One region of the Halomonas sp. SL1 genome, then DNA from elsewhere that is predicted to be linked to it. Evidence: predicted binding sites of a transcription regulator. Region 1 holds the regulator's gene; the other holds the start of a gene.
The links. Region 1 encodes FNR, which switches genes on or off when oxygen is low (the NO sensors DNR and NnrR bind a similar motif). Its sites were predicted from a motif close to TTGATNTANATCAA; they were not measured.
Positions count from the first base shown of each region.

Region 1 (5,775 bases):
GCTGACGGTGCGGGTGACCCATGCCGGACGGGATGCCCGGGCGGCGCGGCTGCTCGACCTCACCGACCGCGCCTTCGCCGAACGCCCGCCCGTCGCGCGCCGGGCGGCCCGGCTGGCCCATCACTTCGTGATCCAGGTGCTGCTGATCGCCGCCGCCACCGGATGGGTCTGGTCATTCGTCGACCCCGAGCGGGCCTTCTGGGTGACCCTCTCGGTGCTGGTGGTCAGCTGTCCCTGCGCCCTGGCGCTGGCCACGCCCGCCGCCCTGACCGCCGCCCACGGCAGGCTCTACCGCCGCGGCGTGCTGCTGACCCGTGCCGACGCCCTGGAGACCCTGCCGCGCCTCGACCGGATGATCTTCGACAAGACCGGCACCCTGACCCAAGGCGAGATGCGGCTGGAGCGCACCGTGCCGCTGGCGGAACACGACCCCGAGCGTCTCACCGCGCTGGCCGCGGCCCTGGAGGCCCATTCCGAGCATCCCATCGCCCGCGCCTTTCGCCCCCATCGCCGCGCCGGCATCAGTGCCCGCGACGTCACCGCCCGCCCCGGCCTGGGCCTCGCCGGCGAGATCGACGGCCGTCCCTGGCGGCTCGGCCGGCCCGACTTCGCGGCCCCGGACCGAGTGCCGACGAATCCGGACAGCGGTGCCGAGATCGGCCACTGGCTGCTGCTGGCCGAGGACGGCGAGCCACGGGCCTGGTTCGCCCTGGGCGACCAGCCTCGGGAAGATGCCGCCACCACCGTCGCCGCCCTGGCGGCGCGAGGCATCGCGGTGGAACTGCTGTCCGGCGACGCCGAGGGGCCCACCCGGGCACTGGCCGAGCGACTGGGCATCGCCGAGTGGCGCGCCGGCGCGAGCCCCGAGGACAAGCTCGCTCGGCTGCGCGACTGCCAGGCCGAGGGCCAGCGGGTGGCCATGGTCGGCGACGGCATCAACGACATCCCGGTGCTGGCCGGCGCCGACATCGCCTTCGCCATGAACGCGGCCACCGACCTGGCCCGCACCCGGGCCGACGCCGTGCTGCTCGGCCCCCATCTCGGGCGGCTGGTCGAAGCGCTCGACGTCGGCCGCGCCACGCGGCGCATCATCCGCCAGAACCTGGGCTGGGCGCTGGCCTACAACCTGCTGGCCCTGCCCCCGGCGGCGCTGGGCTGGGTGCCCCCCTGGCTGGCGGCGCTGGGCATGTCGGCGAGTTCGCTGGTGGTGGTCGCCAATGCCCTGAGGCTGGCCCGCCAGCGGCGCGCCGAGAATACCCTCGCCCGGGAGGCATCATGAGCATTCTCTACCTGCTGATACCGCTGTCGCTGATCCTGCTCGGCCTGGCCGTCTGGGCCTTCTTCTGGGCCGTGCGCCACGACCAGTTCGAGGACCTGGAAGGCCCTGCGCATCGCATCCTGTTCGACGATGACGACCCGCCGCAAGGGCCAGGCCCAGCGCACGATGCGGGCGAGCCGAACGCCGCCCCCGACCGTGACCGAACCCGGGACAAGGACAGCGACAAGGACGCCCGATGAACCCCACCGGACTCGACCTGCCACCGCTGGCCGCGGCCTTCGTCTTCGGCCTGCTCGGCGGCGCCCACTGCATCGGTATGTGCGGCGGCATCATGAGCGCCCTGAGTTTCGCCGTGCCGCCCAGCCTGCGCCATCCGGTCCGGCTCGGCGGCCTGCTGCTGGGCTACAACCTGGGGCGCATCGCCAGCTACGTGCTCGCGGGCGCCCTGGCCGCCGGGCTCGGCACCCTGGTCGGGCTGGCCCCCGGGGTGCGCCTGGCGCTGCAGGTGCTGGCCGCGACGATGCTGATCCTGATGGCGCTCTACATCGCCGACTGGTGGAAGGGGCTGTTGAGGCTGGAGGCCCTCGGCAAGCGCCTGTGGCGCCGCCTGGAGCCCCTCGGACGGCGACTGATGCCGGTCGTGACGGTGCCCCAGGCGATGGCCCTGGGCGCCGTCTGGGGCTGGCTGCCCTGCGGACTGGTCTACTCGATGCTGACCTGGAGCCTGGCCAGCGCCGATCCGCTGCGCGGCGCGGCGCTGATGGGCGCCTTCGGACTCGGCACCCTGCCGGCGCTGCTGGCCACCGGCCTGGCCGCGCGTCGGCTGGGCGGCCTGATCCGCCACCCGGCCACCCGCACCCTGGCGGCACTGACGATCATCGGCTTCGCCCTGTGGCAGCTGTGGGGGCTGTGGCCGGGCGCGATGCCCCACGAGGCCGGCCACGCCGGGCAGCACTGAACCGCTTTCGCCGTCGCGCTTGACCCAGCGCAACACCGCCCGCTTCCGCGACCGCTAGCCTGATGGCATGCACTCCCGGAATCCTGCCATGCCCGTCACCGCTCCTTCCGACTTCGGCGCCGACGACTACGCCGCGGCGCTGGCCGCCAGCAACGCCGACGCCCGTCCCCTGTCGCTGCATCTGCGCCTGCCGCTGCGCCACGATGGCGACGCGCGCGTCGATCACGCCAAGGGCATGGACCCGTTCGAAGTCGACCTGGCCCGACTGGATCGCGAGATGGTGCTGGTGCGACGCTGCCTCGCCCCCGATCGACGGATCGAGGCCCTGCACTGGGGCGGCAGCCTGCCCCCCTGGCTGAGCCTGTCGCGGATGAGCGGGCTGGTCGATCGGCTGGCCTCGCGCTTTCCCTTCGAATCGGGACATTGGCGCGACTTCACCGTCGAACTCGATCCCCGTGCCACGGATCTTCTCACCCTGCGCCATCTGGAGGCACTGGGCTTCAACCGCCTGAAGCTGGTCATGCGCCTGCCGAGGGCCGACCGCCCGGAAGCCCTGACGCGGCTGCAGTCACGCATCGAGCCGCTGCTCGACGAGAGCGTCCGCATGGGCTGGCACTCGCTGAACCTGGTGCTGATCGTGCCGCCGGCGACGCCCGAGCAGGAGGCCGCCGCGGCGCTCGCCACGCTGATGACCATGACGCCGCCACGCCTCTCGCTGCGCCCGGACCCCGCTTGGCAGGAGGGCGAGTCGACGCTGCCGGCGACGCTGCTGGCTCGGATCGAGGACCGCCTGGCCGGAAACGGCTATCGGTCGCTGGGAGGCGGGTTCTACGCCCGCCACGGCGCCGCGCTGGAGGACGCCAGGGCGCAGACGCGACGCGAGCAGGCCCGCGACCGGCTGGGGCTTGGCCCCGGTGCCATCTCGCGGCTGCCCGACGCCGTGGCCTGCAACGCCGGCTCGGCCGAGGACTATGCCGCGGCGCTGGATGAGGGGCGACTGGCCACCGCATCGGGGCACTGGTCGCGCTGCCGCCGTTCGGGCGCGGGACACGGCTAAGGGATGCTATGCCCGGGCGGGTGCTATCCGCCATAATGGGGAAGGCAAGCCCCGATCAAGGAGGACAGCATGCCCGATATCGCAGCCGGCAGGCGCCGCTCACTGCTGCACGAGACCCGCTGCCGGACCTGCAGCCTGAGTTCCCTGTGCCTGCCCCTGGCCCTCGAACTCGAGGACATCGATCAGTTCGATGCCATCATCCGCCGCCGTCCGCCGCTCAAGAAGGGCGAGTCGCTGTTCCGTCAGGGCAGCCCCTTCACCAGCGTCTATGCGGTTCGCTCCGGCAGCCTCAAGCAGATCACCAGCGAAGGCGGCGGCATGGATCAGCTGACCAACTTCTATCTGCCCAGCGAACTGGTGGGGCTGGACGGCATCGACGAGTCGACCTATCCCGGCTCGGTCATCGCGCTCGAGACCACCACCGTGTGCGAGATCCCCTTCGATCGCCTGGATGCCCTGTCGGAAAGCCTGCCGGAGCTGCGCGCCCAGCTCTACCGCAGCATGAGCAAGGAAATGCGCGACGACCGCCGCATGATGCGCCTGCTGTCGCGCAAGACCGCCGACCAGCGGCTGGCCACCTTCTTCGCCAGCCTCTCCGACCGCTTCCGGCGCCGCGGCTACTCCGCCTACAGCTTCCGGCTCTCCATGTCCCGGGCCGACATCGGCAACTACCTGGGGCTGGCCGTGGAAACCGTCAGCCGCATCCTGGGCCGCTTCCAGCAGCAGGGCCTGGTGGCCGTCTCCGGCCGCGAGGTGAACATCCTCGACCTGGACGCCCTGGCCGAGCTGGCCGAGGAAGAGGGCTGCCGCTGACAGCGCCAAGCGCCAAGCGCCAAGCGCCAAGCGCCAAGCGCCAAGCGCGGCAGGATGATGTCATGGCCATTCCTGACGTCAACGAAGAAACCCACAGGACTCGACGTCCCGTGGGTTTCTCATTGGCTTCCTCGACATCTGCCGCCCGTTACTGAGCAGCCGGGCGCTTGCCGCTAGGCGCTACTCACTCGTTATGCAGATCGATGCGGTCGGCCTGCATCTTCGCCTGCTTGTCCTCCAGCCCGGCGAAGTCGAACAGCTCGCGGTCGGCCAGCTGCGAGGGGGCGACGTTGGTGACCGCCTTGAACATGCTTTCCAGACGGCCGGGATGCTTGGCCTCCCACTCGGCCAGCATTTCCTTGACCACTTGGCGCTGCAGGTTGGGCTGCGAGCCGCACAGGTTGCAGGGGATGATCGGGAAGGCCATGCGCTCCGAGAACTCGGCGATGTCGGCCTCGCGGCAGTAGGCCAGCGGGCGGATGACGATGTTCTTGCCGTCGTCGGAGAGCAGCTTGGGCGGCATCGACTTGAGGCTGCCGCCGAAGAACATGTTGAGGAACAGCGTCTCGAGGATGTCCTCGCGATGATGACCGAGCGCGATCTTGGTGGCACCGATCTCCTCGGCATAGCCATAGAGGGAGCCGCGGCGCAGCCGCGAGCACAGCGCGCAGGTGGTCTTGCCTTCCGGGGTCTTCTCCTTGACCACCGAGTAGGTGTCGCGCTCGAGGATATGGTAATCGACGCCGAGCCCGTCCAGGTACTCGGGCAGCACATGCTCGGGGAAGCCGGGCTGCTTCTGGTCGAGGTTCACCGCCACCAGCGAGAAGTTCACCGGCGCGTTGCGCTGCAGATTCCGCAGGATCTCCAGCATGGTGTAGCTGTCCTTGCCGCCGGACAGGCACACCATCACCTTGTCACCCTCGCGGATCATGTCGAAGTCGATGATGGCGTTGCCGACCTGGCGCCGCAGCCGCTTCTGCAGCTTGTTGAACTCGCGCTTGGCCTTGGCGTCGGGCGCCTCGGCGGACAGGGTCGACGGCTCGGCCGAAGCGGCCTCATCGGCGGGACGGGGATCGAAGGTCACGGCATCTTGCATGGTCGGGGCGCTGCCAGGGCAATCGGGGAAAGGGAAAGGGCGCCTATCCTACCACCCTGCCGCCAGGCTGGCGACGTGGCGCGCGTTCAGCCGCTGCGGCGCTCGAGCAGCGCGTCGCGGTCCAGCCGCAGGTGCATCAGGGCCGTGGTCACGGCGGTGCCCAGCACGCTGTGGCGCCCCATCAGCGGCACCTCGAGCTGCGCGGCGACCCGCTCGAAGGCCGGTGCCACCTCGAGCCGCGAATGATGATGGTAACGCTGGTAACGCTGGACCAGGTCGATGCCGGCATTGGGCAGGTCGAAGCCGAATCGGGCGCGCAGCGGGCGGTTCAGCAACGCCAGGTCGCGATCCAGCCGCCAGCCGACCAGCGGGCGATTGCCGACGAAGTCGAGCAGCCGCGCCAGGGCCTGGTCGAGCGTCACGCCGTCGTCGAGATCGATGCCGCGCAGGCCGTGACGCCGCAGCACCTCGGCGTCCACGCCTTCCGGGCGCGTCAGCCGCAGCTCCAGCGACTCGCTGGTCAGCACCCGATCGCCGCGCAGGCGCACCGCGGCGATCGCCAGCGGCTCGGC
Region 1 is NZ_PYUQ02000010.1:46,547-52,321, forward strand. Features, by position in the region: gene C9J49_RS03945 (heavy metal translocating P-type ATPase) at 1-1,279, shown strand, start outside; gene ccoS (cbb3-type cytochrome oxidase assembly protein CcoS) at 1,276-1,518, shown strand; gene C9J49_RS03955 (sulfite exporter TauE/SafE family protein) at 1,515-2,237, shown strand; gene C9J49_RS03960 (hypothetical protein) at 2,326-3,294, shown strand; gene fnr (fumarate/nitrate reduction transcriptional regulator Fnr) at 3,364-4,107, shown strand; gene ttcA (tRNA 2-thiocytidine(32) synthetase TtcA) at 4,292-5,203, opposite strand; gene C9J49_RS03975 (DNA polymerase III subunit epsilon) at 5,290-5,775, opposite strand, start outside.

Region 2 (5,775 bases), on a different contig from region 1:
GGCCTGTGGGTCGGCTGCAGCCAGCGCAACGCCCACGCCGATGCCTTCCTGCTGGCCTCGCGGTTGGCGGACCTGGCCGCGCGGCTCGAGGACCCGCGCTACCGGCGCCTGGCCGATTTCGCCCGGGCCAGCTGCGAGTACTGGGCCGGCCGCATCCAGCAGGCCTACGAGCATCTCGAGGAGATCGACCCGCTCAATTCGCCGATGATGATCGAGTGGCTGCCGTTCTCCGATCATCCCCAGGTGGCGGCCACCTGCTTCCAGAGCTGGGCGCTGTGCCTGCGCGGCGACTATCATCGCGCTCAGCAGCAGGTGGAGTCGGCGATCCGCCTGGCCGAGCGCATCAATCACCCGGGCAGCCTGGCCATGGCGCTGATGTATGCCGCGGCGCTCTATCGCCAGGTGGGACACGAGCATCTGGCGTCCCAGCGCGCCGAGCGCGCCTACGAGATCACCGGCACGCCGGACCTGCAGCTGTGGCAGGTCTCGGCGCGGCAGGTGCTGGGCTGGCAGCGGGCGCTGTCCGGCGATCGCGAAGGACTCAAGCGCATCGAGGCGGCCCAGGAGGAGTTCGTCGAGGTCACCGGTCGCGATCCCTACCAGCGGCCCTCGCTGTGGTGGGTGGACGCCTGTACGTCGCTGGGCGAGCTGGCCCGGGCCGAGGACTATCTTGACCAGTGCCTGCTGATTGCCCGTGAGCGGACCACGCTGTTCGTCGCCGAACTGGCGGTGCACCTGGCGAAGGTGCGCCACCGCCTGGGGCATCCCGCCGAGGAAGTGCGCGGTCTGATCGAGCAGGCGCTCGAGCAGGCACGCGGCGACGGCAACCTGCACCAGCAGCTGTGCGCCCTGGAAGCCTGGCTGACGATGGTCGATCCGGAGGATGAGGACGCGCGCATGGCCTTCCGGGGCCTGCTGGGCGAGGTCAGTCACAGCGATGCCCCGGTGCTGGTGCGCTGGCGGACCCTGCTCGACAAGCGGCTGCCGCATACCGCCGACCTGGAGGACTGACGGCGCACACGCCTGAGGTGCCATGGAAGAAGCAAAACGCCCGGCGAGGCTCGAGAGACGAGCGTCGCCGGGCGTTTTGTGTCGTGCGGGAGGTCGTGTGAGAGAGCCTTTGGAAGCGTGAGGCGTCGAGGCTCAGGTGGCGACTTCCAGCGCGGCGATCCGCGCCAGCGCCTGATCGCGGTGGTCGCCGCACAGTTCGCGGTCGTAATCGAAGCGGGCGCAGACCGCTGGCCGCTCGGGCCGGCCGAACAGCCGGCACAGGTTGTCGTCGTCGAGCTGGGCGCAGCGCACCCCGGCGGGCTTGCCGTCCGGCATGCCGGGGATCGGCGAGCTGATCGACGGCGCGATGCAGCAGGCGCCGCAGCCGGGGCGGCAGCCGCCGGCGTCCTGTTCTTCGCTCATGGCCGGGCGCGAGCTCACGCCTCGGCCTCCGCCAGCGCCCCCTTGTCGATGCCCTCGAAGGCCTGCACGCGGGTGGCGCGGCCGGTCTCGCGGGCGATCTCGCCGGCCAGCCAGGCGGCGATATGTTCCACCGTGGTCGGCGTCGGCATCGGGATGCAGCGCTCCCGCGGCAGGGTCAGGGCGAAACGCCCCTGTTCGGCCGTGTAGCGCGTGGTCAGGCGGCCGGTGAAGGCGGCATCCAGGCCCTCGACCACGTCGGCCTCGTCCACCAGGTAGCGATCCGCGAGGCGTTCGGCCCACTCGGTCTCGAGCGCCGGGCACCGTTCGCCGTCCTGCCACACGTGCAGCCGCGAGCGGTGGCCGTGGGCGATGCGCTGGCAGTTGCCGGCGTGGCGCTTGAGGCCGTGGCTGTAGGTGTAGGCGGCGCCGTCGATGGCCTCGTCGGTCAGCGTCAGGCGGATCGCCTCGACCCGGGCCGGCGGCTGGCGGCTGAGCGAGGCCGACAGGTGCTCGGCCAGGCGCTCGGCGGTGATGGCCGGCCAGGGCAGCAGGGCGAAAGCCTGGCGCGGGCCGCGGACCTCGAACGGGTAGGGCGACTCGGCGCGCACGCACAGGCCCTCGGCGCACTCATGGACGCTGATGCCGGGCGCCTCGGTGGGCACCAGCAGGGTGTGATCGGGGCCCTGGTCGATGCGCGACTTGATCCACGGCTTGACCTCGCCGAAGTCGAACAGCATGCCGTCCTCGCCGAGCTCGCCGTCGAGTTCGGCGTCGACCCGCCAGCTGGCGCCGATCAGCCCGCGTTCGGGGCACCACAGGGAGGCGTCGAGATGGGTGAGGCGGTTGACGAACAGCGTCATCAGTCGATCCCCGTGATCTTGTGGGTCTGCAGTGAGAGCCGCCACTGCGGATGGCTCAGGCAGTAGGCCACGGTCTCGGCCGTGACGTCACCGCCGCCGACCGCCGCGGTGTCCATCGGCTGAAGGAAGAAATGATGGAAGTCCAGGTCGGTGAAGCGCTCGGGCGGGGCGTCGCTCTGCGGATAGACCAGCTTGAGCTCGTCGCCGGAGGTCTGGGCCAGCACGCTCTCGCCCTTGGGGCTGACGCACAGCCAGTCGATGCCCGGCGGGGCCGGCAGGGTGCCGTTGGTCTCCACGGCGACGTCGAAGCCGCGCTCGTGCATGGCGGCGATCAGGGGCTCGTCGAGCTGCAGCAGCGGCTCGCCGCCGGTGAAGATCACCTGGGGCGTGGCGGTGCCCGGGGCATCCGGCCACAGCGCGGTCAGGTGATCGACCAGGGCCTCGGCATCATGGAAGCGTCCGCCGTGCTGGCCGTCGGTGCCGCGGATGTCGGTATCGCAGAAGCGGCAGGCCGCGGCGGCGCGATCGGCCTCGCGCCCGGACCACAGGTTGCAGCCGCTGAAGCGGCAGAACACGCTGGCGCGTCCGGCCTGGCCGCCTTCGCCCTGCAGCGAGTAGAAGGCTTCCTTGACGCTATACATGGTCGGACCCTTCGGCGGCGTCGGCGGCGGCATCAGGCCGCTGTGAAGAGGCGGCGGCATCGGGCCGCTGTGAAGAGACGTCGGCCTCGTCGCCGGTGGTGTCATAAGCGATGGGGTCGACGGCGCCGTTGGCGGCGAAGGCCGAAAGCCGTTCGCGGCAGCTGCCGCAGCGGCCGCAGGCCAAGGCTTCACCACGGTAGCAGGTCCAGGTCCTGGCGTAGTCGAGCCCCATGGCCAGGCCCTCGGCGAGGATCTCGTCCTTGCCGGCGCGCAGGTAGGGCGCGTGCAGGGTCACCGGCTCGAAGTTGGCGATGCCGGCGACGTCGTTCATGGCCTCGACGAACTCGGGGCGGCAGTCCGGGTAGAGCACGTGATCGCCGCCATGGGCGCCGTAGTCGACCCGATCGGCGCCGATGTTGACCGCCTTGGCGATCGCCAGCGACAGCAGGATCATGTTGCGGTTGGGGACCACGGTGGCCTTGAGGTTGGCCTCGGCGTAGTCGGCGTCGGGCAGCTTCTGGCTGGAGTCGGTGAGCGCCGAGGCGTCGATCAGGCCATGGATGGCGGTGATGTCGACCACCTGGTGGGGCACGCCCAGCTCGCGGCAGACCTCGCGGGCGACCGCGAGCTCGCGGGCATGACGCTGGCCGTAGTCGAAGGACAGGGCGTGGACCTCGCGGCCTTCGCGCAGGGCGCGATGCAGCACGGTAAAGGAGTCCATGCCACCGGAGTAGATCACCACGGTGGCCGGTGCGGCGGATTCTGACATGGGATACCTGTGGGGCGGAGAATTTGTCTGCCCGGCGCGCGTCACGGGCGCGGCGGGACCTTGGCCGGGGTCCGGTCCGGCAGGGGCGCACAGTGTACTTGACCAACGGGACAGGCGCCAAGGACGCTGATCCATGTCATTCAGCGTGGACAGGCGACGTTGCTAGACTTCGCCCCTTTGCCACCGGTGATGTGAGCCTCATGGAAGCCCCCGAACTGCTGTCGCCCGCCGGCACCGTCAAGAACATGCGCTACGCCTTCGCCTACGGCGCCGATGCGGTTTATGCCGGGCAGCCGCGCTACTCGCTGCGCGTGCGCAACAACGATTTCAGGGTCGACAACCTGCACGAGGGCATCGCCTATGCCCACGAGCGGGGCAAGGCGTTCTATGTGGCCTCCAACATCGCGCCGCACAACAGCAAGCTCAGGACCTACCTGCGCGACATGGAGCCGGTGATCGAGGCCGGTCCCGACGCCCTGATCATGTCGGATCCCGGGCTGATCATGATGATCCGCGAGCGCTGGCCCGATCAGGTGATCCACCTGTCGGTGCAGTCCAACGTCGTCAACTATGCGGCGGCGACGTTCTGGCAGCAGCAGGGCATCCGCCGCATCATCCTGTCCCGCGAGCTGTCGCTGCAGGAGATCGGCCAGATCCGCGCCGAGTGCCCCGACCTCGAGATCGAGACCTTCGTGCACGGCGCGCTGTGCATCGCCTACTCCGGGCGCTGCCTGCTCTCCGGGTACTTCAACCGCCGCGACCCGAACCAGGGCACCTGCACCAACGCCTGCCGCTGGAAGTACCGCACGGTGACGGCCGCCGAGGACGAGACCGGCGACCTGGTGCCGGCCAATGCCGCCCACGACGCCAGCGGCATCTGGACACCGGGTCAAGACAGGAGGCAGGACGGCGGCATGATCGCCTCCGCCGGTGGCAGGGAGGGCCAGGACACGCTCACGGCGCTGATCGAGGACCGCTCGCGCCCGGGCGAGCTGATGCCGGTCCATGAGGATGAGCACGGCACCTACATCATGAACTCCAAGGACCTGCGCGCCGTTCAGCACGTCCCGAGGCTTGCCGAGATGGGCGTGGCCTCGCTGAAGATCGAGGGGCGCACCAAGTCACCCTACTATGTGGCGCGCACCGCCCAGGTCTATCGTCGCGCCATCGACGATGCCGTGGCCGGTCGAGCCTTCGACATGCGCCTGATGGACGAACTCGAGAACTTGGCCAACCGTGGCTACACCGAAGGCTTCTATCGCCGCCATGTCCACGACCTGTACCAGAACTACGAGCAGGGCCACTCGATGGGCGTGCACCAGCAGTACGTCGGCGAGGTGCTGGGTTACGATCCCGACCTCGGCGTGCTGGAGGTCGACGTCAAGAACCGCTTCGAGGTCGGTGACGGCATGGAGCTGATGCTGCCTGGCGGCAACCGCCGTTTCGCCCTCGAACGCATCGAGAACAAGCGCGGCGAAGCGGTGGGCGTGGCCCCGGGATCGGGTCACGTGGTGCGCATCCCCGTGCCGGGCGACGCCATCGCGCCAGAGCGTCTCGCGTATGGCCTGCTGATGCGCGACCTCGCCTGAGGCCGTGCCGGGCTGGACACCACCCGGGACCTTCGGTGAAGCTGACACGGCAGCACAGGCCCCCAGCACAAGGAACCGGCATGGCCACCATCGAACATCGCGCCATTCTCGAGGCGCCGCCCGAGCGTGTCTTCGCCCTGCTCGAGCGGGTCGAGGACTTCGTCGACTATTCGGACCTGATCGAGCGCATCGAGCCGCTGGGCGAGGGGCGCTATCGCTGGCACGTGCACGCGGTGCGCATGGACTGGACCTTCGAGGTGGCGATCACCGAGCATCAGCCGCCCGAGGTGCTGGCCTGGGAATCGCTCAGCGGGGTGTGGAACCGAGGCCGCTATCGGCTGACGCCGGTGCCCGAAGGCACCGAGGTGGCGCTGACCCTGGAGTACGAGATTCATAACCGGCTGGTCGAAAAGGCGGTCAAGCGCGCGGTGACACCGTTGGTCAATCGCGTCAGCCAGCAGATTCTCGACCGCGTCGCGGCCAGACTATAGCGTGATCCGAAA
Region 2 is NZ_PYUQ02000021.1:111,373-117,147, reverse strand. Features, by position in the region: gene C9J49_RS14555 (AAA family ATPase) at 1-1,011, shown strand, start outside; gene C9J49_RS14550 (YkgJ family cysteine cluster protein) at 1,144-1,413, opposite strand; gene C9J49_RS14545 (6-carboxytetrahydropterin synthase) at 1,428-2,273, opposite strand; gene queE (7-carboxy-7-deazaguanine synthase) at 2,273-2,914, opposite strand; gene queC (7-cyano-7-deazaguanine synthase QueC) at 2,907-3,683, opposite strand; gene yegQ (tRNA 5-hydroxyuridine modification protein YegQ) at 3,884-5,272, shown strand; gene C9J49_RS14525 (SRPBCC family protein) at 5,353-5,763, shown strand.
Region 2: yegQ (tRNA 5-hydroxyuridine modification protein YegQ) is a predicted target of FNR. The motif match lies at 3,810-3,823, and genes of this name have one in related genera.